2 regions of the uncultured Cloacibacillus sp. genome follow, and region 2 is predicted to be linked to the other one. Evidence: riboswitches for the same ligand, from Rfam matches in the RefSeq annotation. Region 2 holds a riboswitch; the other holds the start of a gene.
What was found. A riboswitch is a leader RNA that binds a small molecule or an ion and turns the genes downstream of it on or off. The one in region 2 is predicted to bind cobalamin.
Positions count from the first base shown of each region.

Region 1: linked by a shared signal. The riboswitch ahead of ABGT66_RS02090 (sirohydrochlorin cobaltochelatase) and the one ahead of nikB (nickel ABC transporter permease) in region 2 are both predicted to bind cobalamin.

Region 1 is NZ_CAWUXW010000001.1:457,328-472,520, reverse strand. Features, by position in the region: gene ABGT66_RS02140 (flavodoxin family protein) at 1-143, opposite strand, end outside; gene ABGT66_RS02135 (flavodoxin) at 188-751, opposite strand; gene ABGT66_RS02130 (HAMP domain-containing sensor histidine kinase) at 885-2,312, opposite strand; gene ABGT66_RS02125 (hypothetical protein) at 2,316-2,636, opposite strand; gene ABGT66_RS02120 (response regulator transcription factor) at 2,641-3,399, opposite strand; gene ABGT66_RS02115 (MerR family transcriptional regulator) at 3,592-3,966, shown strand; gene ABGT66_RS02110 (cupin domain-containing protein) at 4,217-4,711, shown strand; gene ABGT66_RS02105 (carboxymuconolactone decarboxylase family protein) at 4,763-5,470, shown strand; gene ABGT66_RS02100 (alpha/beta hydrolase) at 5,836-6,900, shown strand; gene ABGT66_RS02095 (MATE family efflux transporter) at 7,391-8,734, shown strand; cobalamin riboswitch at 8,863-9,041, shown strand; gene ABGT66_RS02090 (sirohydrochlorin cobaltochelatase) at 9,216-10,100, shown strand; gene ABGT66_RS02085 (iron ABC transporter permease) at 10,104-11,126, shown strand; gene ABGT66_RS02080 (ABC transporter ATP-binding protein) at 11,123-11,899, shown strand; gene ABGT66_RS02075 (ABC transporter substrate-binding protein) at 11,872-12,738, shown strand; gene ABGT66_RS02070 (precorrin-2 C(20)-methyltransferase) at 12,743-13,432, shown strand; gene ABGT66_RS02065 (hypothetical protein) at 13,436-14,341, shown strand; gene ABGT66_RS02060 (precorrin-8X methylmutase) at 14,369-14,977, shown strand; gene cbiD (cobalt-precorrin-5B (C(1))-methyltransferase CbiD) at 14,964-15,193, shown strand, end outside.
Region 2 is NZ_CAWUXW010000005.1:38,296-53,488, forward strand. Features, by position in the region: gene ABGT66_RS11405 (ABC transporter substrate-binding protein) at 1-851, opposite strand, end outside; gene ABGT66_RS11410 (transposase) at 1,654-2,559, shown strand; gene ABGT66_RS11415 (sigma factor) at 2,933-3,118, shown strand; gene ABGT66_RS11420 (ECF-type sigma factor) at 3,176-3,451, shown strand; partial or broken gene ABGT66_RS11425 (IS256 family transposase) at 3,584-4,615, shown strand; gene ABGT66_RS11430 (IS3 family transposase) at 4,687-5,595, opposite strand; gene ABGT66_RS11435 (hypothetical protein) at 5,562-5,927, opposite strand; gene ABGT66_RS11440 (YadA-like family protein) at 6,198-7,184, shown strand; gene ABGT66_RS11445 (anaerobic ribonucleoside-triphosphate reductase activating protein) at 7,800-8,486, opposite strand; gene nrdD (anaerobic ribonucleoside-triphosphate reductase) at 8,500-10,620, opposite strand; gene nrdR (transcriptional regulator NrdR) at 10,613-11,089, opposite strand; cobalamin riboswitch at 11,244-11,379, shown strand; gene nikB (nickel ABC transporter permease) at 11,482-12,426, shown strand; gene nikC (nickel transporter permease) at 12,433-13,263, shown strand; gene ABGT66_RS11470 (ABC transporter substrate-binding protein) at 13,323-14,912, shown strand; gene ABGT66_RS11475 (ABC transporter ATP-binding protein) at 14,931-15,193, shown strand, end outside.

The sequences.
Region 1 (15,193 bases), on a different contig from region 2:
ATGCAGCCGGATATGGGCTTCGCGCCCGGCCAGAAAATTTCGCTCTCGACCCCGTCTTTGCCGAGCTGCTCCGCGATTACGCCGAGCGCCGCGTTTGTCGTCCCGTTCTTGTGCGGGCTTCCGTTTACGAGCATTACCTTCATTGCATAACTCCTCCCGAAATTTTTATATTTTTGCGCGCGAGCCGCTATTTCAGCGACGCGAGCCAATCCGCTATTTCTTCCTCGGACGCTCCTCCGTAGAACTCTTTATCGTCGAGCACCGCAGCGCTCGGAGCGAGCTTACGTATCGCCGCCGCGCTCTCGTCCGCGCCTCCGCCGCCGTGCGTGCAGAAGGGGATTATCGTTTTACCCGCGAGCTTCGCGCCTTCGAGGAAGGTCATGACGGGCGTCGGTATGGTGTGCCACCAGACGGGGTGGCCGAGGAATATCACGTCGTACCGCGCGAGATCCTGCGGCACGGCTTTGAGCGCGGGGCGCGCGTTTTCCTCAAGCTGGCGCTTTGCGACCTCGGTCGACGTGTGGTAGTCGTCGGGGTAGGGCTCGACGGTTTCCAAGCGGAATATATCCGCGCCCGTGAGCTTCGCGACCGTCTCCGCGACGCCCTGCGTGTTGCCCGTCTTTGAGAAGTAGACGACGAGCGCTTTCTTGTCTCCCGCGAGCGGAGCTTCCGCGGCGCGCGCCGCTTCCGCCGAAAATCCGAGCGCCGCGAAAATCGCGGCGGCAGCCGTAAACGCAGAAATTTTTCTCATTTTCATTTCGTTCTCCTTTCTTCGGGCAAAGCGCCAACAGCGGACAAGCGCCGTGCGCTTTTCCCGAATTGCTCCTGTTTTGTTCTTTCGCCTGATTTATGCTAATTCTTAGAGCGTCGTCTAAGACAAGCCTCTAGCTTCGGATTTCTCCGATTTTCGCCATCTTTAGCGCGGGCAGGGTTATCACCGCGCGCAGGCCGCCGCCCTCGCGGTTTTCGAGCGTCAGGGAGCCGTTGTTGAGGAGCACCATGTTGCGCGCTATCGTGAGGCCGAGGCCCGTGCCGCCAGTTCCGCGGCTGCGCGAGCCTTCTACGCGGAAGTAGGGTTCGAAGACCTTTTCGAGAAGCTCTGGCGGGATTCCCGGGCCGCGGTCCTCGACGCGGATTATCACGCTTTCGCCGCGCCGTTCGACTGAGAGCTCCGCACCGCCCGCGTACTTGAGCGCGTTGCCCGCGAGGTTTTCGACGGCGCGGCGCAGACATGTCGGACGCGCCGCGACGAGAGGCGGCTCGCCGCAGTCCGCGGCTTCCGCGAACGTCACGGCCCCGCCGTTCGCCGCCATGTCGTCGGCCACGCTTGCGGCGAAGGCCGCCGCGTCCATCGGCACGGCCTTCTCCGAGGTGCGCAGGCTGCGAGCGAGCTCGAGCCCCTGCTCGACTATCGAGCGTATCTCCTCTATGTTCGCGGCGAATTTTTCGCGCAGCTCGGGCGGCTCTATGCTGTCGAGGCGCAGCTGCACGCGCGCGAGCGGCGTGCGCAGGTCGTGGCCCATCGCTTCGAGCATGTTGTTGCGCTCCGTCAGATTGCGCTGCACTCGCGCGAGCATTTTGTTGAAAGAGCGCGCCACCTCGCGCACTTCGTAATTTCCGCGCTCTTCGAGCGGCTGGGCCGTCTCCGGCGTCGCGCCGAAGCGCTCTATCTCTTTGCCGAGCCTGTTCAGCGGCAGCATCGCGCGCACGATGAGCATGATGACGGCGGCGGAGCATATCAGCGACTCAAGCATTATGAAAATCCTCTGACGCCATATCAGCCGCCTGTCCGTCACCGAGAGCGGCTGAACGAGCTCAAGCCACGAGCCGCCGCCGTCCTGCACGAGCATCTGCATCATCGGGAAGACGTAGCCCGCGTACCTCGGCGACGAGGCCTCGGGCGCGTCCTGATAGAGCACGCGCGCGCGAACGTCGCGCGGCGGAATGCCCGCCTCGGTCAGGATTTTCGTCACGGCCTCGCGCGCCAGCACGGATTTGTAATAATCCGTTTCCGTCTCCCACTCCGGCGCTTCGGCGGCGCGGAAGCGGAACGGCTTGTGCAGCGCGGCGCGCGACCTGTCGAGCGAGGCGAGGTACTCCCCGCGTTCCGCCGCGCTCATGTGCGCGAGCGCCTGACAGACCGAGGCGATGTAGTCGTGGCCGACGGCGAGGAACTCGCCCGCGTAGGACTGCTGAATCGAGTAGACGGCGTAGTAGTTGACGCACTGGAGCGCCGCGAGGCTCAGCACCGCTATTGCAACGAGCTGCCCGCAGAGCGAGTCGAGCCGCAGGAATTTTATGAAGCCTTTCATAATCTATTCCACTTCCTTTATATCGCGCTCTCCGTGCCGCGTTCCGAAGCGCGGCATGAAGCGCCAGAGCGCGCCGAAAATCACGGGGAAGAGCGCGAGCGTATAGGCGAGCAGTAGGAGGCCGCCCATGCCCCCAAAATATACGCCAGGCAGATAGACCGCCGCCGCAAGCGCGCAGTATGCGGCGAAGGCGAAAAGCGGGCGCGGCCCGCCGTCGACGCGGCAGAGCAGAACGAGCGCCGCGCAGCATATGAGTGCCGTGAGCGCGGGATTCTCCGCTATGAATGTGAAAACGCCGAAACCGGCCTGCGCGGCGAGCCGCATCCGGCTATTCCCACGCCGCCTCGCGCCGCACCGGCGAGGCGAGCATATAGCCGTCGCCGCGCATCGTGCGTATCAGCGGCGGGTTCGCGTTCTTGTCGCGCAGCTTCGCGCGGAGGCGGCTGACCTGCGCGTCGATGCTCCTGTCGTAGATGTTCAGGCTGCGTTCCGCGAGGTAGTCCATAATCATGTCGCGCGTCACCACCTGCTGCGGGTGCTTCAGCAGCAGCATGAGAAGGCGGAACTCCGCCGCCGAGAGCGGCACGGCGACGCCCGACTCGTCTATCAGATGGCGCGCCATCACGTTGAGCTTCCAGTTCCCGAAGGCGAGCAGATAATTTTCCCCCGCGCGCGGAGGCTCCGGCTGCGGCGCGCCGTTCATCGAAGCGCGCCGCAGCAGCGCGCGCACGCGTGCTATAAGCTCCCTCGCTTGAAAGGGTTTGCCGAGGTAGTCGTCGCCGCCGATTTCGAGGCCGACGACCTTGTCCGTCGTCTCCTGCAAAGCCGTAAGAAATATGACCGGCAGCGAAGCCCAGCGCGTCCCGTGTGCGCGCAGCCTGCGGCAGAGCGAGAGGCCGTCCTCGCCCGGCATCATGATGTCGAGCAGGACGAGCGAAAATCCGCCGCGTTCGAGCGCCGCGAACATTTCCGCGCCGTCCTTCGCGCTCTCCGAAGCGTAGCCGTAATTTGCGAGCGTCTCAGCGATAAGCTCGCGCAGCTCCGCGTCGTCGTCAACTATGAGAATTTTCGTCTTTTCCTCGCTCATCTCCGCGCCTCCCAATCTTTGCTTCATTCTAATATATCGTTGCTCCATACTCCAGCGACGAAATCTTACAAAACCGCAAGGTTCGCGGGACAAACGCAAGGTTACGCGCGGCGCGCGTCATAACGGCGTAAGGCGCGCGCGATAGAGTATTAAGCGCCGAAGGGCGAAAACGGACGACGCGGAGGGACTGCGATGTACACGATGAAAAAAACGGCGGAGCTCACGGGGCTCTCGGAGCACACGCTCAGATACTACGACAAGGAAGGGCTCCTTCCCGGCCTAGCGCGCGACGGCGTCGGACGGCGCGTATTCTCCGAGGAGGATTTGTTTAATATCCGCACGATACGGGCGCTGCGCGAAATGGGCATCCCGATAGCGCGCATACGTGACTTCATCGCCGCGGGGCGCGGAGAGCGGGCGCTCGAAAGACGCGGCGAAATAATAGCGGAGCGGACGGCGCGCGCGAAAGCCGAGCTCGAAGCGCTGAAAGATCAATTAAAGCTGCTCGCCCGCGCGGCGGAATACTGCCGCGGCACGCAGGCCAAGGGCGCTGCGCTCGCGGCGTAGGCCGGATAGCCGAAGCGCGAAGCCCGGCAAGAGGCGGACGAAGGCCCCGCCCATAGAGATAGACAGAACCCAACAGGCACGCTCATGACGAAAGCGCACACTTCCTCAAAAGCAGCTCTCCGCGCCGCCGATTCCGCGCCGGCGCGGCCTTCGGAGGGCGGAAATTCCTCTCCTCATCCGCCGCGGTGAACCGCGGCGGGTCTTAAAGAATATCGTCTATAAAAATACACCAAATATATGGAGGCAGAACATGAAGAAAACAGTCAAAGTCATAACCATTGCGGTCGTCGCCGCGGCGCTCGGAATATTCCTATGGAGCGTGCTCTGCGCCGAGGCGGAGTCGAACGTGCGGATAATCTGCGAAACGGAGCAGCGCGTCGGCCCGGCCTCGCCGGAGAACTTCACGGGAGAGGCCGTATCGCGCGGCTACTTCCCCGCCAAAGAGATAGGCGTTTCCACGGGCGAGGTGACGTTCAAGCCGGGCGCGCGCACGGCTTGGCACACGCACCCGCGCGGTCAGATGCTCATAATCACCGAAGGCCGCGGCCTCGTCCGCCAGTGGGGCGAAGAGCCGCAGGAGATGCGCGAGGGCGACGCGGTGTGGATTCCCGCCGGAGTCAAGCACTGGCACGGTGCGGCGCCAGACTCCGGCGTGACGCACATAGCGCTCGCGCCGCTCGACGAAGAGGGACGCAGCTGCACGTGGATGGAAAAAACGAACGGCGAAGATTATCCGGGCAATTAGAAAATCGCGGCGCGTCCGCGCAACATAAAAACTTTTACGGAGGTAACGAAAATGACGAAAATATGTGCGTTTGCAATTTGCGCCCTCATGCTGGCGTTCGCTCCCGCGGCTTTCGCGGAAGAGGCGAAGGAGCTGTCCCCCAAACAGCGCGCCATAGCTCCGATAGCGGCCTTCACAGCGAAGGGCGACATGCCGAAGCTCAGGACCGCGCTTGAAAAAGGGCTGGCCGCGGGGCTGACCGTCAACGAGATAAACGAAGTCCTCATACAGATGTACGCCTACTGCGGCTTCCCGCGCAGCCTGAACGCTATAAACGGCTTCATGGCGCTGGTGGGCGAACGCGCCGAAGCGGGCATAAAAGATCCGAGAGGCGAGAAACCGAAGATACTTCCGCGCGACGCGGACAGAGACAAAATCGGCGCTGAAAACCGAGACAAGCTCGTCGGCCGCAGCTACAAGGCCGCGAACGCCGCCTTCGCGCCGGGCATCGACATGTTCCTCAAAGAGCATCTCTTCGCCGACATCTTCGAGCGCGGCGTACTCACGTGGCAGGAGCGCGAAATAGCGACAGTCTCCGCGCTCTCTGCGATAAGCGGAGCCGGGGCGCAGCTGCGCTCGCACACCGGCAACACGCTCAACACCGGCGTGACGCCCGCGCAGATGGAAGACCTCGCGCGCACGCTTAAAGCCGAAGTCGGCGAAGCCGAGGGCGCGGCGGCTGAGCAGGCGCTGAAAGAGGCGCTCGCCGCGAGAAAATAAGACTTCTCCTAAAATTTCCCATATACCCAAACGCGATGGCGCGGAGCGAAAAAGCCCCGCGCTTTCGCGTGTTTACGCCGCGCGCGTGAAATTAAGGAAACGACGGCGAGCCGAGGCGCGCGCCGCCGCGTCCGCAAAACGACGCGGAACAGCCGCGCCATTCGCCGCTTTCGCACGCTCTCCACGCCTCGCTGGAAATTTTACAGCTTTGCAACAATCCGCAAGAGTGCGCCGCCGAAGCGCAACATTACGCCTCGCTCGCGTCATACCGCCGTAAGGCGCGCGCCGTACAATGCCCACGTAAACGAGAGGGAGGCGCGAAAGCGCGCCGGACCCCCGAAAACAATCTCAAAGGAGAGAAAAACATGAACATGACAGTAATGGCGCTCGCCGCGGCAGCGGCGGTAACGGCAACGGCTTTCGCCCATCAGGCGCACGCGGCGGAACAGGCGAAAAATCCCTTCGGCCTCGTCTATCGCGGCGCGATAACGAAAAACGAAGCGGGCAAGGTCAACATCCACCCCGTCAGCTACGAGCTGAACGGAATTAAAATCGCCGCCAACGTCTACACGCCCGCGGGCTACGACAAATCGAAAAAATATCCCGCCGTCGCAGTCGCCCACCCCAACGGTGGCGTAAAGGAACAGGTCGCGGGCCTCTTCGCGCAGCGCTTGGCGGAGCTCGGCTACGTGACGATAGCGGCCGACGCGGCCTTCCAGGGCGCGAGCGGCGGCGAACCGCGCAGCAAGGACGTGCCCTTCTACCGCACCGAAGACATCCACGGCATGGCCGACTACCTCTCTTCGTATCCCGGCGTAGACGCTGACCGCCTCGGTGTCCTCGGAATATGCGGAGGCGGCGGCTACACGCTGAACGCCGCGAAATCCGACAAGCGCTTCAAGGCAGTCGCGACGCTAAGCATGTTCAACAGCGGCCTCGTGCGCCGCGAGGGATACATGAGCTCGCTGGCGAACACTGTAAACGAACGTATGAAGGCCGCCTCAGACGCGCGCGCCGCGGAGCTTCAGGGCAAGATGAGCTACTCCGGCGAAGTCGACTTCGACGCGCTCACCGACGAAGCGATAGCGAAAATCCCGACCGACCTCTACCGCGAGGGCATGGTCTACTACGGCAGGACGCACCGCCATCCGAACTCGACCTTCCGCTACACGACCGCGAGCCTCATGGAGCTGATGAGCTGGGACGCGACCGACCAGATAAAGCTCATCGACGCGCCTCTGCTCATGATGGCCGGAGAGAAAGCCGACTCGCTCTACATGACGCTCGACGCCTTTGCCAAAGCGACCGGCACGAACGACAAAGAGCTCTACCTCGTCCCCGGCGCGACGCACATCAGCACCTACCACGTCCCCGAGTACGTAGACCTCGAAGTCGCGAAGCTCAAGGAGTTCTTCGGCAAACATCTGTAAGAGCCGCCGCGCGCGGAAAAGTGAAAAAATCATTTTCCGCCGAACGAAGGGAAACTGAAAAAATCACTTTTCCTCAAACGCACGAAAACTAAAAAATCGCCTCTGCGTAAAACAACCGCCGCGTCCGTAATTTAAGGGCGCGGCGGTTGCTTTTGCGTGCCGCGCGACGGTTTGACGCTCGCGCCATCGCGCGGCGGATGTCGCGTAAACGTGACATCGCGCGCGTCAAATTCACGCGCGCGGCGCTGCGTCTGCGCCGCAGGGCAAACGCACGCCCGCCGCCGTCGGTTTCATGTGCGCGGCATAACGCGGCGGCGTTTTCGCCGGCTTATGGCGCGCGGCGTGAAGCTTCGCGCTTTTCCTTGCTTCGCGCTCTTTACGATGAATTTACAAAAGGCTCTTGAATTTCCGCCGCTTGGTACTAGAATATGCGTTCTCGAAAGCGCGCGGCGTTCGCGCGGCGCGCGGGGAACTTTGGAGGCGCGTCGCTATGGTTAAGGATTTGACGGCGGGGAGTCCGGCGCGGACGGTCTTCGCCTTTACGCTGCCGATTATCGGCGGCAACTTGTTTCAGCTTTTTTACACGCTCGCGGATACGGTCATCGTCGGGCGCACGATGGGCGCGGAGGCGCTAGCGGCGGTCGGCTCGACTGGGACTTTCATCTATTTCATACTCTGCTTCGTGCAGGGGCTGACGGGCGGCTTCGGCATCTGCATCGGGCAGCGCTTCGGCGCGCGCAGCGAGGTGGGCGTGCGGCGGTCGATTGCGGCCTCGGCGCTGCTGTCGCTCGTTTTCACCGTCGTGCTGACGCTTTTCGGCTGTCTCGCTGCTCATCCGATCATCCGATGGATGGACACGCCGCCCGAAATTTACGGGATGGCCTACGATTATATGTTCGCCGTCATGCTCGGCACGGGCGCGACGGTCGCCTACAACCTCGTTTCGAACGTTCTGCGCGCGCTCGGCGACAGCAGGACGCCGCTTTACTTCCTTATATTTTCGTCGTTCCTGAACATCGCGCTCGACATTATCTTCATCGTGCCGCTCGGCATGGGCGTCGCGGGCGCGGCGTGGGCGACGGTGCTTTCGCAGCTCGTCTCGGCGGCGCTCTGCGCGCTCTACGGCGCGCGGAATTTCCGCGAGCTGCGCGTGCTCGGCAACGACTGGCACAGGTCGCCGCTGCTCTTCAAGAACCACCTGCGGCTCGCGTTCCCGATGGGCTTTCAGATGTCGGTGATGTGCGTCGGGCTGCTCGCGATGCAGACGGCGGTCAACGGCCTCGGCGCGGAGACGGTCGCGGGCTTCACGGCGGCTACGAAGGTGGACCAGCTTTCGGTGCTCGTCAACGGCGCTTTCGGCGTCGCGATAGCGGGCTACGTCGCGCAGAATTACGGCGCGGGGCTCGGCGGGCGCATAAAGGCGGGCGTGCGCGCCTCGCTGGTGCAGCTTGAGATTGCGAACGTAATTATGGGCGCGATTATGCTTTTGGGGCGCGCTTACGTCGTGCCGCTCTTCATCGACGACGCTACGGCGGCGGTCAACGCGGCGGCCTACGGCTATCTCTTCGTCGTCGTTCCGTTCTATCCTCTGCTCGGCCTGCTCTGCATCTACCGCTCCGCGCTCCAGAGCATGGACGACGCGCGCACGCCGTTCGCGGCCTGCGTCTCGGAGCTCGTGATGCGCGTGACGGCGGCCTTCGTGCTCGCGCGCTTCTTCGGCTACGCTGGGATATGCTTCGCGACGCCGCTCGCGTGGATGGGCGCGCTCGCCTTCCTCGCGCCGGTCTGGCTGCGCCGTGCGAAGCGGCTCGCGGACGGCCGCGCGTTCCTCTAAGGCGCGTTTCGCCGTTTTTTGCGGATTTTTTGCACGCGTAAAAACGCGCGGCTGCGGCACAGACGCCGCGCCGCGCGCTTTTTTCGTTTACGTGCCGCGCGGGCTCGTCTTCTTTTTTTTACGGGGCTGTAATATAATCGAAGGACAGTTGAATATTCGCTTTCGGCGCAAGGGAATCCGGTTCGATGCCGGAGCAGTCCCGCTACTGTAACTCTGACGAAGCCGCGAGATGCCACTGACAATGTCGGGAAGGCGCGGCGGAGGACGAAGGGGAGCCAGGAAACCTGACGCCGGGAGGGGAAGGGGGAAAGTTTGCGCGGACGAACGCCTTTGCAGCTTTAAGAGAAACGGCCTGAGAGCTGCAAAAGGTGCGAGACGCGGCGGACGAATACGCCGGGTCTTTTTTTGTTGGTCGGGCCTGAAATTTTGACCGAGGCGCCGCGAGGACGGCGCGGAAAGGAAGAACCACGCGATGAAGAAAATGTTTGCACTCACACTGATGTTATTGGTCTCTGCAATGATTGCGGGAACGGCGCTCGCTTCCGAGGCGAAGCCGAAGGAGGACAAGCGCGGCATACTGATAGCCTCGTTCGGCACGTCGATGCCGGAGGCGAAGAAGGCGATAGACAACCTCGTCGATTCCGCGAAGGCCGCGTTCCCCGACACTGAGGTGCGCGTCGCCTACACGTCGAACATCATCCGCAGGAAGCTGGCGCGCGAGCAGAACGTCGTAATCCCGACGCCCGCCGAGGCGCTCGCGCAGATGAACGACGAGGGCTTCACGCACGTCTGCGTCATGCCGATGCACATAATCCCGGGCGAGGAGTACGACGATATAGCGAGCCTCGTAAACGGCTTCGCGCAGATACGCGGCAAGTACGGCTTCAAGGAGCTTAAGCTCGGGCAGCCCTACCTCGCGACGGTGAAGGACTGCGACGTGATGGCGCAGATTCTAGTCAAGCGCTTCGACAAGGAGCTCGCGCAGAAGGGCACGGCGATAGTCCTCATGGGCCACGGCACGCCGGAGCATATCGCGAACGCGCTCTATGCGCAGCTTCAGCTTTCGCTCGACGCTGCGGCTCCGGGGCGCTTCTTCGTCGGCACCGTCGAGGCGGCTCCGACTATCGACAACGTCATCGCGGGTCTCAAGAGAGAGAAGCCGAAGGCGCTCGTGCTTTCGCCCTTCATGATAGTCGCGGGCGACCACGCGAACAACGACCTCGCCGGCGCGGACGACGACGAATCGTGGATAAACGTGCTCAAGGCCGCGGGCTTCAAGAACATCTCGACGAAGCTCGTCGGCCTCGGCGAGGACCCGAACATGGCGGAGCTCTTCGTCGCGAAGATAAAGGACATGATGAAATAAACTATGGAAGGCTCCGCGCGCGATCTGCTGGAATACCGTAAAGAGACGGCGGGGAAGCGGACGAAGCTCGCGCTCGTCCTGCTTTCGCTGCTCGCGCTCACCGCGGTGTGGCGCATCACGCAGGGCGAGTGGGCTATCCCGCTCGCGCGCGTCGCGGAGCTCATCTCTCCGTTCCTCTCGGGTGAGGACTTGTCTTCGCCCGAGGCTCTAGTCGTCCGCTCCGTGCGGCTGCCGAGATTCCTCGCCGCGGCGGGGACGGGCGGACTGCTCGCGGTCTCGGGCGTAGTGCTTCAGGGCTTGCTCGCAAACCCGCTCGCCGAGCCCTACACCCTCGGCATAGCCTCGGGCGCGGCCTTCGGCGGCGCGCTCGGATTTTTCTTCGGCTCGTTCGCCGTCACGCCCGCGGCCTTCGCGGGCGCGCTCTTCGCGCTCTGGCTCGTCGGCGTAATCGCGTGGCGCAGCGGAGGCGGCGGGGCCTACATCGTGCTCGCCGGAATAATTACGAACGCCGTGCTCTCGGCCGGCGTGACCTTCCTTAAAGCTATCGCCGACGACAAGCTCGGCGCCATCGTGCTCTGGCTCATGGGCAGCCTCTCGGGCGCGTCGCCCTCGTCGGCGCTCATGGCGTGGGCGGGCGCGGCCTTCGTCTTCGTCCCTGCCTTTGTTTACGGGCGGCAGCTCGACGCCGTCTCGCTCGGCGAAGGGCGCGGCGAGTTGCTCGGCGTCGACGAGCGGAAGCTGCGCCGCACGCTTTTGTTCTTCGCTTCGATTGCGACCGCGCTCGCGGTCAGCTGCTTCGGAATCATCGGCTTCGTCGGCCTCGTCGTGCCGCACCTGCTGCGCACGCTCATCGGCCCGGCGAGCCGCCCGCTGCTCGTATTCAGCTTCCTCGGCGGCGCTCTGCTGCTCTCGGCGGCGGACGGCCTCGCGCAGAGGATGGGCGAGCTTCCCGTCGGCGTGATAACTGCGCTCATCGGCGGGCCGTTCTTCTGCTGGATACTCGCGGGAAGGAGGCGCGCGGCGTGAGCGGCGCTTTCGTGCTCGACTCCGTCTCCTGCGGCTACGGCGGCAAGGACATACTGAGCGGATTTTCCGCGAGCGTCGAGCGCGGCGCTCTGACGGCGCTCATCGGGCCGAACGGCAGCGGCAAGAGCACGCTGCTGAAGCTTCTCGGCGGCGTCGTCGGCTACCGCGGCAGCGCGGAGCTCGAGGGGCGCGAGCTGCGCTCCATGTCGCGCGCGGAATTTGGGCGCGCGGTCGGCTTCGTGCCGCAGCAGACGAAAATTTCGTCGCCCTTCACAGTCTACGAAGTAATCGCTATGGGCCGCCTGCCCTACTGCGGCCTCTTCTCGAAGCTGAACGCCGAAGACGACGCGGCGGTGCTCGACGCGGCCGGGCGCGCGGGCGTCTCGCACCTGCTCTTCCGCCGCGCCTCGGAGCTTTCGGGCGGCGAGCAGCAGCGCGTCTATATCGCCGTCGCGCTTGCGCAGGACCCCGATATATTCCTGCTCGACGAGCCGACCTCGGCGCTCGACCCGAGCCAGTCCGTGCGGATTTTTTCCATTCTCCGCGAGCTCGCGGCGCACGGCAAAACCGTCGTCGTCGCGGCGCACGACCTGAACGCCGCGATACCCTTCTCCGACCGCTACATCGCGCTGCGCGGCGGCGCGCTCGCCTCGCAGGGTGCGGCCTCGGAGCTCGACGAAAAAGTGCTCGGCCCGCTCTACGGCATAGAATTCAAAAAATACACGTCGGAGGAAGGAGGACGCGCATGGCACCCTTCCGCGCAAGGCTTCTGATCTTCGCCTCCGCCCTCATATTCGCGGCGCTCGCCGCCATTCCCGCGCGCGCGGAAAATTACGCGCGCATCGTCTCGCTCTACCCGGGCCACACGGACAACGTCGTCGCGCTCGGCGCGGGCGCGAAGCTCGTCGGCATATCGGAGAACGACAACGAGGGCCTTCTTCCCGGCGTTCCGCGCTTTTCGATGAAGGCGGGGCCGGAGGCTCTGCTCGCGCTGCGCCCCGACCTCGTGCTGACGCGCACGCTCGCGGACAGCCAGAACCCCGAACTGAAGAAAGTGCTCGAACGCGCGGGCGTGCGCGTCGAGGTCATAGACCCGCCAACGTGGGATGGCTTCGAGCAATATCTGCGCAAGATAGCGGAGCTCGCGGGAACTTCGCCCGACGCAGCGGTCGCGGCGCTTGCGAAGGCGCGCGCCGAAATCCGCGCCGCGGCGGAGAAATCCTCGCGCGGGCGCAGGCCGCTCGTCTTCGTCGAAGCTACGTCGCGCGAGCTTCACACCTGCTCGCCCGACTCGTGGGCCGCGCATCTCGTGGAGCTTGCGGGCGGAGTCAACGCCGCGGCGGAGGCGAAGCCTCTGCGCAGCGGCAGCTCGATCGCGCCGTGGGGTCTGGAGCGCGCGCTCAAGACCATAAATTCAGGCCTTGACGTCTACCTTGTGCAGCAGGGGCCGATGAACGCGGCGGACGAAGCGTCGCTGCGCGCGAGGCCGTGGAGCTCCGCGCTCGCAGATGTGCGCGCCGCGGTCGTGCCGGAGTACTGTCTGAGCCGTCCTTCCCTCTCGGGACTGAAAGAGGGCGGCGCAATGCTGATAAAAATATTTTACGGAGAGTGACCCCATGAAACTTACTGTTGTCGGTATCGGCCCCGGAGCGCCGGACCTTTTGACGCTGAGAGCCTTGAACGTGCTGAAGGACGCGGACCTCGTGATGGTGCCGCGCGCGAAGGACGGCAAGGCGGGAGTGGCCGAGCTGGCCGTGCTTGAAAACCTCGGAGATTTGAAGACGCTGCCGCTGCTCTTCCCAATGATCAGCGACGCCGAAAAGCGCGACGCGAAGCTGCTCGAACAGCTCGAGGCGTGCCGCGGCCTCTGGCAGGGCGCGAAGAACGTCGCTCTGCCCGTCATCGGCGACTCGGCGCTCTACGCGACCGGCTCATATCTTTTTGACGTCTGGCGCTCGCTTGTGCCCGATCTCGAACTTGCGCTCGTGCCCGGCATTTCGGCGCATCAGCTCGCCGCCTCGCGCGCGGGGAAATTCATCGCAATGGCGGAAGATGTGCTCTCGATAATCCCGTGCACCGGCGAGCGTGAAAAGATAAAGAAGGCCCTGGCCGCGGCCGACTCCGCCGCGCTCTACAAGCCGAGCGCGCTCGGCGCGTCGCTGCGCGAAACGGTGGAGGCGTGTGGGCCGTGGCAGCGCATGATCCGCGTCGACCGCGCGGGGCTGCCTGACGAAAGAATTATAGAGGGCGCGCCGGCGCTCGACACCGCGGAGGAATATCTCTCCGTCCTTCTGCTTTGGAGGTAGAGCGTGGACTGGAGCGGCCTGCTGAGGGGCGAGCTGCGGCTCACCTTCGACATACTCGCGGGGCTTGCGGTCGGGATGGTCGTCCTGCGAAGCGGCCTCGCCGACAAGCTCATGAAGAGGCTGCTGCCGCTCCTGCGCCGCGCGGGCATCGGGCCGGTGCTCGGCATGGCGCTAACGATAAGCCTCGGCTCGGCGAAGGCCGGCGCGGCCTTCATCGCCTCGGCGCTCAACGAAGGGCGGCTCGGCGAACGGCCCGCGAAGTGGGGGACGCTGATGCTCTCCTTCCCGGCCTACCTGCACCGCTGGCCCTCGACGATGGTGATGGCGGTCTCGCTCGCGGGGCTGCCGGGCGCGATATTCGGCGCGACGCTGCTCGCGCGCAGCGCGGCGCGCTTCGTGCTGCTCGCCGCGATACTCAAGCGCGGCGAGGGCGAGAGCGGCGAGATAACGGAGGAGGCGGCGGGCTCCGCGCGCAAGGTGAAGTTCGGCAAGCGGATGCTCAAGACTCTGCCGATAGCGTGGTTCTTCTACGGCGTCGCCTACGCGCTCGTGCCGTGGGCCGAGGAGGCGCTCCGCTCGTGGCTGCTCGGCGGCACGGCGTTCCTGCCGCTCGCGGGGCTGACCGTCGCGGCGGCGTCGATAGCGCACGTTTCCGCGGCGCTCGCGCTCGCGGGCGGAAGCCTCGCGGCGGGCGACCTGACTGTGGCGCAGGCGGTATTCGCGCTGCTCTTCGGCAACAGCCTCGGCATCGTGACGCGGCTCTTCCGCGCGAACGCGGGATATTATTTCGGACTTTTCTCCAAAGAGACGGCGAAGGAGCTGCTCTTCTGGAATTTCGCGACGACGTCGTTCTTCGCCCTGATAACGCTCGCCGCCGCGGCGCTCCCGCTCATCGCGGAAGCTATGTAAAAATGTGACGGACGTGAGGTGTTCTTAATGAGACCCGAAGAGATAGAACAGGAAAGCATGAGGATAATCGGCGCGGAGATGGGGCCGTGGAACGGCCCCGCGGAGAACCTTCCGATAGTCAAGCGCGTCGTCCACACGACGGCGGACTTCGATTTCGTGAAGAATCTGCGCTTCTCCGACGGAGCCGTGGAACGCGCGCGCCGCGCGCTCGCCGCGGGCTGCGCCGTCGTGACGGACACGAACATGGCGGCTGCGGGGATAAATAAAGCCTCGGCCGCGCGCTTCGGCGTCGAGGTCGTCTGCCGCATGGCGGAGAAGGAAGTGCGCGAGGCGGCGCTCGCGCGCGGAGTGACGCGCGCCGTCGTGAGCATGGAGATCGCCGCGGAGAAGACGCCGGAGGCTATCTTCGCGATAGGCAACGCGCCGACGGCGCTGATACGGCTCTGCGAACTCGTGAAGGAAGGGCGCGCGAAGCCCTCGCTCGTCATCGGCGTGCCGGTCGGCTTCGTCAACGTCGTCGAGTCGAAGGAGCTGCTCGTGCGCACCGACGTGCCGTACATCGCGGCGATGGGACGCAAGGGCGGCTCGACGGTCGCCTCCGCGATAGTGAACGCTCTGCTCTATGGCATACAATAAAAATCTCCGCGAAGGAATATCGACGGGCTCGTGCGCGGCGGCTGCGGCGAAGGCCGCGGCGCTGAAGCTGCTCAACGGCGTCTGCCCGCAGTCCGTCGAGATAGCCGCGCCCGGCGGGCGCATCCTCACGATACCGGTGCAGGACACGCCGCGCGGCTGCGGCGTTGTGAAGGACGCGGGCGACGACCCCGACGCGACGGACGGCCTTCTGATACT
Region 2 (15,193 bases):
TCGCTCATGAGTTTCTCAGGCATGTTCGGCGAGTAGGCGAACGAGGTGTAGCTGAATCCTTCGACGGAGTCTCCGCCTATCGAAACCATCTCTGGGTTGTCCATAGCGTCGCCGCCGAGGATGCTGAACGTCGCGCCGAGCTCGCGCGCCTGGCGCATGATTATCGCGCCTTCCGCAAAGTTAGCCGGGATGTAGAGGACGTCGGGATTCTTGCTGATTATCTCGGTGAGCTGAGCCGTGAAATCCTGGTCGCCCTTCTGGTAGTTCATGACCGATACGACCTCGCCGCCGAGCTTCACAAAATTCTGCTTGAAGAAGTTGCCGAGGCCGACGCTGTAGTCCTCGGTGACCTCGATGAGCATAGCCGCGGTCTTCGCCTTAAGCTCGGTGACGGCGTAGTTCGCCGCGCCAGCGCCCTGGAACGGGTCGATGAAGCAGACGCGGAAGACGTACTTCTTGCCCTGCGTGACGAGCGGGTTCGTGCACGACGTGCCGACCATCGGGACGCCAGCCTTCTCCGCCACTTCGCCGCCGGCCATCGCGAGCGACGAGCCGTAGGTTCCGATTATCGCGCAGACCTTCTCGCGCTCTATGAGACGCTTGACGGCGTTCGCCGCCTCGACCTTGTCGCTCTTGTTGTCGACTACGACGAGCTCGATCTTCTTGCCGTCAACCTCGGGATACTGCTTGTGCGCGAGATTCACGCCGTCGAGCTCAAGCTGCCCGCCGACCGCGTTGCCGCCGGTTATCGGCAGATAGACGCCTATCTTGACGGTCTCAGCCGCCGACGCGATGCCTGCCGCCGCGAAGACGGCCGCAAGGGCTAGAACAAAACGTTTGGTCAACTTCATAAGAACTACCCCTCTTCTGTAAAATATGAATATGCCGCAAATTATAACTTATCTTTTTATAAATTTCAGCCCTGCGCCTGCATATTTTACAGTATTTTTTTAATTATCCGGCACACGGGGCCAAACTACGTGCCGCACGCTCCATATGCCCATCCTGTGCCGCTCCGGAAATCTTCCAGCTTCCGGCGCTGTACTCATTTAACTACTAACGAGAAGTAGTTGGATTTGTCGTCATTCCGCGCTTCGACGCAATGCGCTGTTCGCGTCAGCGAACAAATCGCAATCTCTTTAGCGCATTGCTAGTACCGGCGGCGTTTTCGCCGGTGGACGCGGCATCCAGCGACTTCAAACATGTGAGGCCGCGGGAAACACAAGACACTCGTATAATACAGTAACGCAAACAAAAATGAGGTGATTGTAGAAAAAGTAAGCTGTCATCACTGGTTCATTCGGGCGTCAGCCCTTATGATACAGGTGTCGGAAAGACCGGAAAGACGCTGAGTACATAGATACTGTGGTCCAGATTGGTCAACCGCCCTGCTTTACAACGAACAGGTATCCTAAGTCCGTCATATGTTGACGCGAACTTGAATATGCGAGTATGTTGAAACCAGGCGCTCTCCGACGCAGTGCATTGTGGAATCTTTTACTTTTATCTTTTCGGAGGTGACGAAATGCCGTATAACTTCTATCTTGGAATCGACGTCTCTAAGGCTTCTCTTTCCGTCGTGCTTATGAGCTCCGACAGCAAGGTGCTGTGGTCAAGCAAAAAATAGCGAACCAACCATCGGGTTTCAAACAGATGGTTGAACACGCATCAAAGATTGCTTCAAAACATGCAGACGGGGATGACTATTCTATAGCCGCAGGAATGGAGTCCACAGGAGTATACGGGGAACAGCTCTCTTATTACCTCGCAGACAATAATATGTCCGGCAGAATATCCCTGTATGTGCTGAACCCATTTGCAGTGAAATCTTACAGAAAGGCGACGATGCATCTCAACAAGAACGACGCCGCTGACGCAAGACTCATAGCCTCGTACCTAATCTCAATGATTACGACAGGACAGATCACGCCGTGGCAGGCCCCTAGCCTGGCGGAACGTCTGCTGAGAGAACTTACACGGAGACGTGCTGAGCTTGTAACGCTGAGGGAAGCTGAATATAACAGGCTTGAAAAATTCAGAGCCGGCGGCAGCCATCCGCATCCGGTCATAGAGAGCGTACAAGAACTCATAGCCCATCTTGAACAGCAGATACGCGAGATAGACGAAGCGATAGAGAAACACATAGACGATGCCGGATTAAGAGATACGGCGGAGCTGCTCCGCAGCATAGACGGCATAGGCAAAGTAAGCTCCGCGTCGTTTATCGGCGAAGCCGGAGACATAAGCCGATATAGGAGCGTAAAACAGCTGGTCTCACGTCTTGGGATAGCACCCTGCGAAAACCAGTCGGGTACATCGATACACAAAAAGCCTGTGATGAGCCGCATGGGAAGCGCAGTGCTGAGACACGCCATGTACATGGCGGCGCTTGTAGCTACGCGAAAAAACAAGGTGATAAGCGCTTTCTACAACAGACTGCTGGCGCGAGGGAAATGCAAAAAGCTAGCTGTAATAGCAAGCATGCGTAAACTGCTTCACATAATCTGGGGAGTGCTTACACACAGGGTAAAATTCGATCCGGAGTACGCACCGGCATAAACCTAGGCTGTGGACGGCAGGCGAAAAACAGTACAAGGCACAACAAAAAGCGGCACGTACACATACAAGAGACAATACATGCCGCAGAGTTATGATGATGCTGTCGAAAGACAGCGAGATGCCTTACATTTATGTTTGACTTTCAAGACGGTATCTGGATACCGGGTCAAGCCCGGTATGACACGTCCTTATCCAGAAGTCAAATGACTATAAACGCCGGCAGCCGCACAAGCGCATCGCCGCAGCCGCCGCGCACCCTCCTGCATCCGCCCTCGCCGCCGCGCGTTCCGCGCCTTCGTAAAATTCCAGCCTTTGTAAAACTGCCGCCGCTTCCCCACCATTGGAGGCAATTTATCCAAAGGAGGGCACAGTCATGTCATTCATGGAAGATCCCCCAATCACGGCGCGCGCCGTGGACGAAGACATCGCGGCATACGCGCCGCTCGTGCGTTCCGTCGCATGGCGCTACGCGGGGCGCGGAGCTGACTTTGAGGATTTGGTGCAGGAGGGCAACCTCGCGCTGATAGTGCTGATACCGCGCTGCCCGGACAATCGGTAGCTTGCGCGCTGCTTCAAAGTCAACCTTCCGGGCTTCGTGCGCGACGCGGCGGCGAGAATGAGAAGACATGCGGCGTACGGCGGCGGGGCGATGACGGAAGAACTTGAGGCGACGCTCGGGAAAAACGAAGAACGCTACGAAGAGACGGAGCTGCGCGAAACGCTCGAACGCCTGCTGACGCGTGAGGAGCTGGACATAACGCAGGCGCTCATGGAAGGCTTCACGCAGGCCGAGATAGCGCGCGGCCTCGGAGTAACGCAGCAGGCCGTCGCCGCGCGCGTCAAGAAAATCCGCGCGAAGCTCCGCGGCGCGTTCTACGACGAACGCGGATGAAAGCCGCGAGAAAACAAAAAAGCGAGACGAACGAAAAAGCAAAGTCTTGCAAAAAGAGAGTGTGAACAGAATTCTGTAAGTTGAAATCCATCCCACCCTGCTATGGTAGACTTGCTAGGAGGATGGTTTATTATGTCACGCATCAGCAAACAGCAGAGTTCTTCAGATGAGCCTAAGAAAACCAGGCGGCAGCGCCGTTCCGAGATGAGCCCGGAAAAGCGCGAGTTCCTCCGCAATTTCGTCGGTATGTACGATATCAAGACAGCGGCGGATCTCCAAGATGCCGTCAAGGACCTTCTCGGAGACACCATCAAGGATATGCTCGAAGAGGAAATGAACGAGCATCTTGGGTACGAGAAGTATAAACATTCAGACAACCCCGACAGCCGTAACGGATACAAATCAAAGGAAATCATGAGCAGCGCTGGCAGCATCACTATAGACGTTCCTCAGGATCGAGACTCAGCCTTTGAACCAAAGGTTGTGAAGAAGGGACATTACAAGCCGGCTGCGCGGAGCGCATTCAAAAATATCCTCAGCCGGCGCAGTATGCGGGGGCGTCTGCCGTAGAAGGATATCAACGCCATCGAGCAGAAGATAATCGCCATGTACGCACGAGGAATGACGACACGCAATATTTCCGACACTATCATGGATATATACGGCTTTGAGGTGTCAGAGGGATTCATTTCAGACGTTACTGATAAGCTTCTGCCTAAGATACAGGAATGGCAGTCACGTCCGCTCGAAGATGTATATCCGGTAGTCTTCATCGACGCAATTCACTACGCTGTAAGGGACGAGGTAGGCGTACGCAGGAAGGCTGCGTATATTGTTCTAGGCATATCTGCGAGCGGACACAAGGACGTTCTTGGCATCTACATTGGGGAGAACGAGAGCGCGAAGTACTGGCTTTCTATCCTTAACGAGCTTAAGAACCGAGGCGTAAAAGACATCCTTATCGTCTGTGCCGACGGCCTTACCGGCATCAAGGATGCCATAGAGGCGGCCTTCCCGCAGACCGAATATCAAAGATGCATTGTACATCAAGTCAGGAACACGCTGAAATATGTAAGCGACAAAGACCGCAAGGCGTTCGCGAACGACCTCCGCAGGATATACGGCGCACCCAGCGAAGAACTCGCCCTTGGCGAGCTTGACCGAGCTGCACTAGTCAACAAAAATTGGACATTAGATTTTTCTAATCCTGTACAATAGGGGTATATCTCTTTACTTCACTTCTTCCTCTTAGAATTACCGTTTCCGCTATACGCCTCCCTATACTGTTTCGGCGTCATATATCCCAGCGCATAGGCGGGACGCTCTTCGTTGAAGAATTTTATGTATTCTTCTATCTCCCGTTCTATGCTTTCTTTGCCAGTTACGTGAAAGTCTGTAAACAGTTCCGATTTCAGCCAGCCGTTTATCGCTTCCATCGCAGCGTTGTCCGTCGGCGTACCAGCTCTGGACATTGAATGTCCTATGTGGTGAAGGCGAAGTATGTCGTTGTATTTCTTGGACGCATATACCGCGCCCTGGTCTGAATGCAGTATCGTCTGCCATTCCGTTTCTTTTTCTCTGGTTTTTATCAGTCCTTCTAAACCGTTTATGTATGTCATCCTGTCTCCGCGTCTTGAAGACAACGCATGGCTCACTATTTCGTTGTTCCACAGGTCCATGTACAGCGTGAGTTCGTAATACGTCCCTTTGAAGCAGAACGCCGTCATGTCGCTCGCTATGTACTGCATCGGCGCGTATGCGGGAAGGCCGGCGAGAAGCAGGTTCGGAAACAGCCTGTACGGATTGCCTGGTTTTTTATAGCGGTAGTGTTTCGTCCTGCTTTTTATACCGGCAGCCCTGCAGCATTTATAGGCGTACGGATCGGAATGGACTATCCCTGTATCAAGCCTTATTTTCGCGTTGAGCCATCTGTATCCGTGCGATGGGTACTTCTTATGATATTCCATAAAGAGCATTATGTTTCCGGCAAAATCCACCGCCCTCTTGGACGGTTCAAAAATGCTGCGCTTCCAGTTATAGAAACTGCTTCTGGGGATTCCGGTTACGCGGCATAGGAGGATTACCGGAAAATATTCGGAGAGTTCGAGGATTACTTGGTATTCGAGCTGTCTAAAAGAATATATTCCTTTGTTCGACCATCTCCTTTCACCTCGTAGCCTTTTTTTAATCTTGCTTCAGCCACTTTTGATTTTATCAGCTCGATAATGAGTTCTTTTTTAGTCATAGACTCATAATCTGAGATGTCCGGTCGGCTTTCGGAAGGCTTGTAAACATAGCAGCCTGTGTTATTCCCCGAGGATTTAGGCGGCAGACTGTTGGAATCACGATACATGCGCATGTAGTCCCTTGCAGTGTCGTCGCTGATGCCGTAGGCTTCCGCAGCCTCATAACGGCTCATTGTACCTTCATAAACCTTTCGCCCTATCTCAAGACGTTCTTCCTTCGTGTACCGCATGGCAGGCCTCCTGTACATATAAGCACTATGCTTATGACTCAAGATATGATTGTCATGTACCGAGAACAATTATATCTTGTCCCATTTCTACCCCCTGCGTGTACAGGATTAGTTTAGCAGTGCATTTTTTTTTTTTTTTTCTCCGCGCTCTCCGAGGGCTGGACGTTCAACCCGACCGACGATTCTCAGCAGTCCGGCGGCGCGGGAGCAGGCGACGGCGCCGGAGCTCCTCCGGCAGCTTCGACGATCAAGCCCGGCGACAGCCTGACGGTGAACGCGGGCGACGATATCAATATCACGCAGAACGGCGACAAGGATTACACAATCGGCGTAGACCCGAGCCTGCGCGAGGAAATCGAGGAGGGCTACACCGCCGCCGACTCTGCGCTGAGAACCGAGATAACCGAAGCCTACCAGCAAGCCGACTCTGCGCTGAAGGCCGATATCGACAAAAACTCCGAGACGATTGGTGAAATCGGCTCCGTCCTCGGCGGCGCGGAGAACGGGTATAAGAAGCCAACGTTCGACACGGTGACGGCGAACGATATAAACGTCGGCAAGGTCAATATTTCCGGCTCGGGCATCAGCATGGGCGGCGCGGACATCACGACCGGCGGCGGCAATATCGATATGGGCGGCGGCAGGATAACGAACGTCACGGGCGGCGCGATTGCGCAGGGAAGCACGGACGCCGTGAACGGCGGTCAGCTGTGGGACGCCTACAACCGCATGGGGACGATGATGGAGAACAATATCTATCGCGAGATGGACGACCTGCGCGAGGATGTGAATGTGGTCGGTGCGCACGCGGCGGCGCTGTCGGGGCTTCACCCGATCGACTATAACCCCTATGAGCCGACGACGCTTTCCGCCGCGATAGGCACGTACCGCGACGAGTACGCGGTAGCTGTCGGCGTTTTCCACTACGCGAAGGAGAACGTGATGTTCAACTTGGGCGCGTCGCTCTGCTCGGACGGAGACATCATGGGCCGCGCGGGCGTGAGCTTCACGGTCGGCAAATCGCCGGACAAGCCGAAGGTCGCCGGAACGATGAACGGCCTGCGCAATCAGGTGATCGCTATGCAGGCGAAGCTCGACGAGCTCGAAGCGCGCGACAAGCAGAGCAAAGCCGAGCAGGCGAAGCTGGCCGACGAAAACAGGCAGAATAGAGAAATAATCAAGAAGAACGCGGAGATAATGAAACAGAACGAAAAACTCATCCGCGAGCTGACGAAGAAGCTCGAAGCGCAGAAATAGCGCACGCGCGAAGTGCGGAAGCGGCGAAAAGCCCTTCCGCACTCTTCGAATTTTCCAATTTTTCCACAAAGCCGCGCCCTTAAGGGGCGCGTGAGTTGAAACGCTTATGTTACGTTTAAGGCGCAGAAGCCAATCCCAGCGCCCCGTGCAGCGCGCGGATTGAAGCGCTTATGTGCGGCGGCGGAACAGCAAAGCCAGAGCGCGATGACGCAAGCTCCGGCTCTGTTTTGTTTACGAAAGGTGAGAAACGGCCCATATATTATAGCGGTTTATTGTCGTTTAACTAAAAAATAAAAACAATAAATTTTGTCACTCCGCGCTTCGACGCAATGCGCCGTTCGCGTAAGCGGACATTTCAAATTTCTTTAGCGCATTGCTAGTATCGGCGGCGCTTTCGCCAATGGACGCGGAGTCCAGAGACTCAAACTCCCGAAACCTAACGAATTAAAGCCCCTGGATGCCGCGTCAGGCGCGGCATGACGAGATGCTTTGCGTATCCTTCATATAGTAAAACAACTATAACTTTACAAGAAAAACGACATAGCTTGTCGTCCCGCGCTTGACGCGGTGCGACGGGCAGCGGACGTTTTCTCAAATAGTTGAATAACCGCGCGTTTACCCTCTCACAACCACGCCAGGCAGCAGTTCGCGCAGGTATTCGGCTTTTGCGGCTTCGGCGGTTAGGAATTTTTCGTCTAGGCAGTTGTTGGGCTTGAAGCACTGGACGAACCACGGCTCGCCGCGCAGGGCTTCGCGCAGCGCGAGGAGGTCTTCGCGCGTGTGCAGCGCGGGGACGTAGGTGGTGCGGAATTCGTATGAGGGCGCGCGGCTTTTGATGATTTCCACCGAAGCGCGGATTTTTTCGACGTTTACGCGCGTTCCGGTCAGCCGTTCGTAGGATGCGGCGTCGAGAGGGGCTTTGACGTCCATCGCTATGTGCTCGACGAGTCCTTCGTTCAGCAGCTTTTCTATAACTTCGGGGCGCGAGCCGTTTGTGTCGAGCTTTACGGGGAGGCCGAGCGCGGTTATCGCGCGCGCGAGCGCCGGCAGGCCGGGCTGCAATGTCGGCTCGCCGCCGCTTATCACCACGCCGTCGAGGAAGGCTGCGCGCCTTTTGATGTCGGCTAAGATTTGCGCGAGGCCGAGAGGTTCGCCGCGGCCGAGCGCGAGCTCGCCGTTGTGGCACCACGGGCAGCGGAAGTTGCAGCCTAGGCAGAATATCACGGCGCAGATGTGCGCCTCCCAGTCTAAAAAAGAGGCGGGGAGGTATCCCCCCGCCGCGAAGTCTATGTTTTTTTCCATGATTTGCGCCGCGTTATTTCGGTGCGCCGACGGGCGTGCGCGCGCGGTCTTTGAGCTCGCCGCGCTTTCCGGCGTTCCACGAGGATATGCGCGTGAAGTATCCCGTGACGCGCGTGATGCCGTCGACGTCCTCCGAGCCGCAGAGCTCGCAGTGGTCGTGCAGGCCGCGTTCCATGTGGCTGCATTCGTTGCATATCGTGAACTCGGGGCTGAATGCTACCTGCGCGTTCTCCGAGTGTCTGAAGGTCTTTATTACGAAGGAGGCGAGCGCCTTCGGGTCGGGCTTGTGCTCGCCCATCCAGACGTGCGTTATTGCTCCGGCCTTTATCATCGGGTGCAGCTCGCCCTCGCGCACGACCTTGTCTATCGGGTCCTGCGCGAGCCTGTAGTTGAGGTGCGTGCTGTTCGTGTAGTATATCTCGCCGCTTTCGAGGTCGCCCTTGACGTATTTCTTCGCGACGTCGGGGTAGGCGCGGAGGTCGAGCTTCGCGAAGCGCAGCGCTGTACTCTCGGCGGGCGTCTGTTCGAGGACGATTTTGAGGCCGAGCCGCTCGGAGAGCTGCTGGCACTTGAGGTCCATGTACTGTATGACGGCGCGGCCGAGCGTCGCGGCTTCCTCGCTTTCGTGGAGCTGGCTGCCGGTCATCGCCTGCACCATCTCGTTGAGGCCGAGGATGCCTATGAGGTGGCTCGCCTTGCGCATGCGCAGGTAGGGCTCGTCGTCGTGCGAGACGCAGAGCGCCGCAAGCGGCCCTTTCTCCCCGAGGTCGAGTATGCTCTTTATGAAGGCGCGCTTCTGAAGGTGCGCTTTCGCGGCGAGCTCCATTTCCTCGTCGATTATGTCGAAGAGCAGCTCGTCGTCGCCCGCGGCGCGGTACGCGGCGCGCGGCAGGTTGAGAGTGACGTTCTGGAGCGCGCAGTAGCGCATCTTCCACGGGTGCTTGGCTTCGTCAAGATCCTCCGGCGTCAGCTCGAAGGAAAGGCGGCAGCACTCGGAGAGCTTCGCGACGCCTCCGCGGTCGAAGACGAAATATGTGTTCCCCTTCTCGGACGAGAGCGTGCAGGCGAGATTCAGGAACTCTTCCCAGCCCTCTTCCTTGAAGAAATAGTCCGTGATGTGAAGCAGCGGCTTCGGGAAGAAGAAGGGCTGCCCGCGGCTGTCTCCGCTCATGTAGACGTCGAACAGAGCGCGCAGGAACATCTTCGATTCCGGCGCGTAGTCGGCGTAGGTCTTGCCGGTGAATTTCCCGCCCGGCCCTATCGCGGGCACGTCGCGGAAGTGGTTCGGAATTTCGTAATAGAGGTTGATGTCGGTGAAGGCGACCTGTCCGCCGCGTCCGCCCGCGAGCTGGTTGAACTCGAATATCAGCTGCTGCGCGAGCTGGCGGTACTGTTCGTAGCTCCAGCCGACCGTGTAGGGCGCGAAGAACATGTTTACGGCGTCCCAGCCGATCGCACCCGCAAAGTGGTTCTGGAGCACGGAGGTCATCTTAAGCATGTGCGCGAGCAGCACGTCGGCGTGCTTCGCGGGGTTTGAGACGCTCGTTATCGAGGGGATGTTGAGGCCGTAGCGCGCGGGGTATGCGACGCTCTGTCCGGAGCAATAGGGGCGGTTGACCATGCCGAGGTCGTGCAGGTGGATGTCGCCCTTTAGGTGTGCGTCGGCGACGTCGCGCGAGAACACCTTCGTCAGCGCGTATTCCTTGAGCACCATCTCCGCTATCGAGAGGTTTATCGACTCGGGGTTGTGGCTCGTGTTGCTGTTTTCCTTGTTCTTGTTGAACATCATCGTCTCGAGGTCGTGGACGGGAAGCCCTATGCGCGAGTGGTCGGCGAGCTTCGCATCGAGGCCGCGCTGGAAGAGCTTGACGTTGACCATTTCGCGGATTATCGAGGTCGTCACCTTCGTGCGCCCGTATTTGAGCAGATCTTCCTCGACCTCAAGCGCGATGCTCTCGGCCGTCGCGGGGTCGGTGCCCGCCTCGACCATCAGCGCGTCGCGGATGCGGCTCGCGTCCCACGGCGAGCGCTCCTCCTGCGCAAGCGCGTCTACCATCAGCGCGAGGTCGGTCGATTCGCCGTTCCCCGCGAAGAGCTGCTCCTGCCGTCCGAATGTCTGTATTTCCTTATCCATTGCGGTGTGCCTCCTTGTCTTCCAAAAGCCGCGCTATCTCGTGCGTGAAGTTTGATACGTCCGTGAATTCCCTGTAAACCGAAGCGAATCGCACGTATGCGACCTTGTTTATCTTTTTCAGTTCGTCCGAGGCCATCTCGCCGAGCTGCGTCGTCGGCACCTCGCCCTGCCCCGTCGCGCGGATTTCTTCTTCTATGCGCGCCGCCGCCGCTTCGAGCGTCTCGAGCGTGACGGGGAGCTTCTCGCAGGCGTGCTGGAAGCCGCGTATGAGCTTCTCGCGGTCGAAGGCCTCGCGCCGCCCGTCCTTCTTCACGACCCAGAGGAAGCTCTTCTCCTCAAGCCGCTCGTAGGTCGTAAAGCGGTTCTGGCACTCGGGGCATTCGCGCCGCCTGCGGTTGACGCGCCCTTCGTCGGCGCTCCGCGTCTCTATCACTCTGGTCTCCGGCGCTCCGCACACGGGACATCTCATCTTTGAACCCTCCATACACTATATGCAGACTGCTAAGTGATTATAACACTATATACAGTGTTGTAAATAGCATGGCGCAGCCCACAGATGAAATTTAAGTTAATCAAAACTGCGTACTTGCAATTTTTTCACAGTCGGTATTATAATCCAAACAACGAAAATTTGACCGCGAGGTGCTCTCTTCGGAGAGTTAAATCAGGGAATGCGGTGAGATTCCGCAGCTGTCACGCAACTGTGATGCTTCCGTCGTGATGCTAAGCCAGAGCGCAGCCCCGCCGGTATGCAGCGTATTTTTTCCGCGAGTGACGGAAGGTATGTAGCGCATCGTCGTGACGTGTCCCTTTCCGTGTTTTGCGGAAAGGGATTTTATTGTTATACGGAGATGATGCGTAGTGTCAAAGAAGCAGCTTTTGTACCGTCTCGGGCAGATCGTTCTCGTCCTGCTCGGAATCAGCTTCATCACCTTCGCGCTGGTGATGCTCTCACCAGGAGACCCGGTGCGACAGATGATAGCGGGCAATGAAGACATTATCGTGAGCCAGCAGGAAATCGACGCGCTGCGCGCCGAGCTCGGCCTCGACAAGCCCTTCGTCTTCCAGTATCTCGACTGGCTGGGGCGCGCGCTCCGCGGCAACCTCGGCTTCTCCTACATGGTGAAGAAGCCCGTCGTCGAGGAGCTGATGCACAGCCTGCCGGCGACGGTGATACTTTCCCTCGCTTCGACTTTATTCATGCTTGCCGTCGCCGTCCCGCTCGGGATTTATTCGGCGGTTAAACGAAACAGCATCGCCGACTACATCGTGCGCGCGATGACCTTCGTCAGCATATCTATCCCGAATTTCTGGATGGGGCTCATGCTTCTGTGGATTTTCGGCCTCAAGCTGCGCTGGCTTCCGATAGTCGGAGGCTCGGTAAATTTACGGAATCTCGTGCTTCCGGCGCTGACGCTCGGAATCGTCATGGCGGCGAAGTACGCGCGCCAGGTGCGCGCCGCGGTGCTCGAAGAGCTTAACCAGGACTACGTAACGGGCGCGCGGGCGCGCGGCATGAGCGAGAGCCACATACTATGGAAAGAGGTCCTTCCGAACGCTATGCTGCCGCTCATCACTCTGCTCGGCCTGTCGTTCGGCAACCTGCTCGGCGGCGCGGCGGTCGTCGAGATAGTATTCTCATGGCCCGGCCTCGGCTACCTCGCAGTACAGTCGATTATCTACCGCGACTTCCAGCTTGTGCAGGGCATAGTGCTCTGGATAGCGCTCATGTATATGATAATCAACCTCGTCATAGATATTTCATACAACAGGCTCGACCCACGTCTTAGAAAGGCAGGCAGGTAAATAAAAATGGAAAACCTCGTCAACGCTCTCAAAACGAACCGCGCCTTCGCCTTTGCGAGCGCGCTCGTGCTTCTGCTTATACTTCTGGCGCTCGCCGCGCCTCTTATCGCGCCCTACGACCCGCTCACCGCGGAGATGAAAAACGCCTATCTGCCGCCGTCCGGCGAACACCTCTTCGGCACGGACAAGCTCGGGCGCGACTGCTTCAGCCGCATACTTTACGGCGCGAGCTACTCGCTGTCGAGCGTCCTTCTGCTCGTCGCTGTCATCTTCGCCGTCGGCACGTCGCTCGGAGTGGCGGCGGGGTACTTCGGCGGCAAGACAGACACAGTGATTATGAGAATCTCCGACATGATGATCTCCTTCCCCGGAATGATACTCGCGATAGCCATCGCTGGCATCCTTGGCGGAAGCCTGATAAACGCCATCATTGCGCTGACTATCGTCTCGTGGACGAAGTACGCGCGCCTCGCGCGCAGCATGGTGCTCAAAATTAAAAAGCGCGACTTCGTGGAGGCCGCCGTAGTGAACGGAGGAAAGCCGCTGCATATACTCTCGCGGCATATCGTGCCGAACATTCTGCCTCTTATGGTAATCACCGCGGCTTCCGACATCGGCGCGATGATGATGGAGCTCGCGGGGCTTTCGTTCCTCGGCTTCGGCTCGCAGCCGCCCGCGCCCGAATGGGGGCTGATGCTCAACGAAGGACGCCAGCAGCTGCAGACCGCGCCGTGGCTGATGGTCTTCCCGGGGCTTGCGATTTTCGTCACCGTCGTAATTTTCAACCTTTGGGGAGACGCTCTGCGCGACGTGCTCGACCCGAGGCAGGAAGATTAAGCGCCTGCGCTTGACACAGGATTCAAAAAATTTTTCAAAAATATAAAGGAGAGGTAAAAATGAGCAAAGCGGTAAAAATAATCATAGCCGTCGCAGTAATAGCGGCGGCGGCCTTCGCCTTCATGAGCGGACAGAAAGGCGAAGAAGCGGGGACGACTGCGGCCTCGGGCGGCGGCACGCTGCGCTTCGGCGTTACGAACTTCGCGGACAGCCTTGAGACGACGGACAACTATTTCGGCTGGGTCGTCATGCGCTACGGCCTCGGCGAATGCCTCGTGAAGTTCGACAAGAAAATGAACGCCGTGCCGTGGCTCGCGAAGAGCTGGAAAATCAGCGACGACGGCCTGACGTGGACCTTCGTTATCGACGACCGCGCGACGTTCTCAAACGGCAAGAAGATGACCGCGATGGACGCGAAGAAGACGATTGAGCGCACCTTCGAGAAGGCCGCGCGCGCGAAGGCGATGTTCGAATACGACGAAATCCGCGCCGACGGGCAGACGCTTTACGTCAAGACGAAGCGCCCAGTGCCGACGCTGCCCGGAATGCTCGGCGACCCGCTTTTCATAATCATCGACACGGACGTGAAGGACCGCGACTACGCCAAGGAAGGGCCTATATGCACCGGGCCGTACATGGTTAAGGAATACAGCAAAGCCAAGGCCGTAATGGAGCGCAACCCGCACTACTGGGACGGCGAGGTTCCCTACGACGTAGTCGAGATACCGACGATAGACGACCCGAACACGCGCGCGATGGCGCTCCAGTCCGGCGAGATAGACATGGCGATCAACATCGCGCCAGGCGACCTTTCGCTCTTCTCCGACGAAAAGGCTTTCAACATCAGCTCTATAGCGTCGCTCCGCGACGTTCTCGCGCGGCTCAACAGTGCGGAGGGGCGTCCTCTGCATGACAAGCGCGTCCGTCAGGCGCTGCTCTCGGCTCTTGACCGTGAGACATATTGTAAGGTGCTGCTTAAAGGTACATTCGTTCCCGGCGGTCCTGCGATCCCTCCGTCGATGGATTACGGCTTCGACACTTTCAAAGATCCCAACAGCTACAATCCCGAGCGAGCGAAGCAGCTTCTCGCCGAGGCGGGCTGGAAGGACACGGACGGCGACGGCTACGTCGATAAGGACGGCAAACCCCTCGAACTTGAATTCATCTTCTACAGCGGACGCGCCGAGCTGCCGCTCTTCGCTGAGGCGACCCAGTCCGACGCTAAGAACGTGGGCATAAAGATAAACCTCAAGAACGTCGACTACAACGTCCTCGACGGCATCGGGGTACGCGGCGAATACGACCTGCTTATCTCGAATATCCTTGCGGCGCAGGCCGGAGACCCCGAGGTCTTCATCAACCAGTACTGGAAGACGAACGTAAACGGAAGCAACCCGCAGAACGGAAGCGGATACAGCAACGCGGAGTTCGACGCGCTGAGCGACCGGCTCGCAGTCGAGTTCGACCCCGCGAAGCGCCGCGAGCTCGTCATCAAGATGCAGCAGATACTGCTCGACGACGCGGCGACGATAATCTTCGGCCACCCCGAGACGAACATGGTAAGCAGCAAGGCCGTCGCCAACGCCGAGATTCTGCCATGCGACTACTACTGGCTCACGAAAGAGATAAAGCCCGCTGCGGCGAAGTAGCGGAAGGGCAGGAGCAAAATGCTTCTTGAAGTGAAGAACCTGACGGTCAGCTACGGCTCGAAGCCGACGGTGAAGGAAGCGGACATTTCGCTCGACGCGGGCGAGATACTCTCTATCGTCGGCGAGAGCGGCAGCGGAAAAACGACTGTGATACGCGCCGTCATGGGCTGCCTTCCGGGCAACGGGCGCGTGACCGGCGGCTCCGTCGTTTTCGACGGGCGCGACCTGCTCGCGAACACGGCGGAAGAATGGCGCGCGCTCTGCGGGCGCGGGATGTCGAT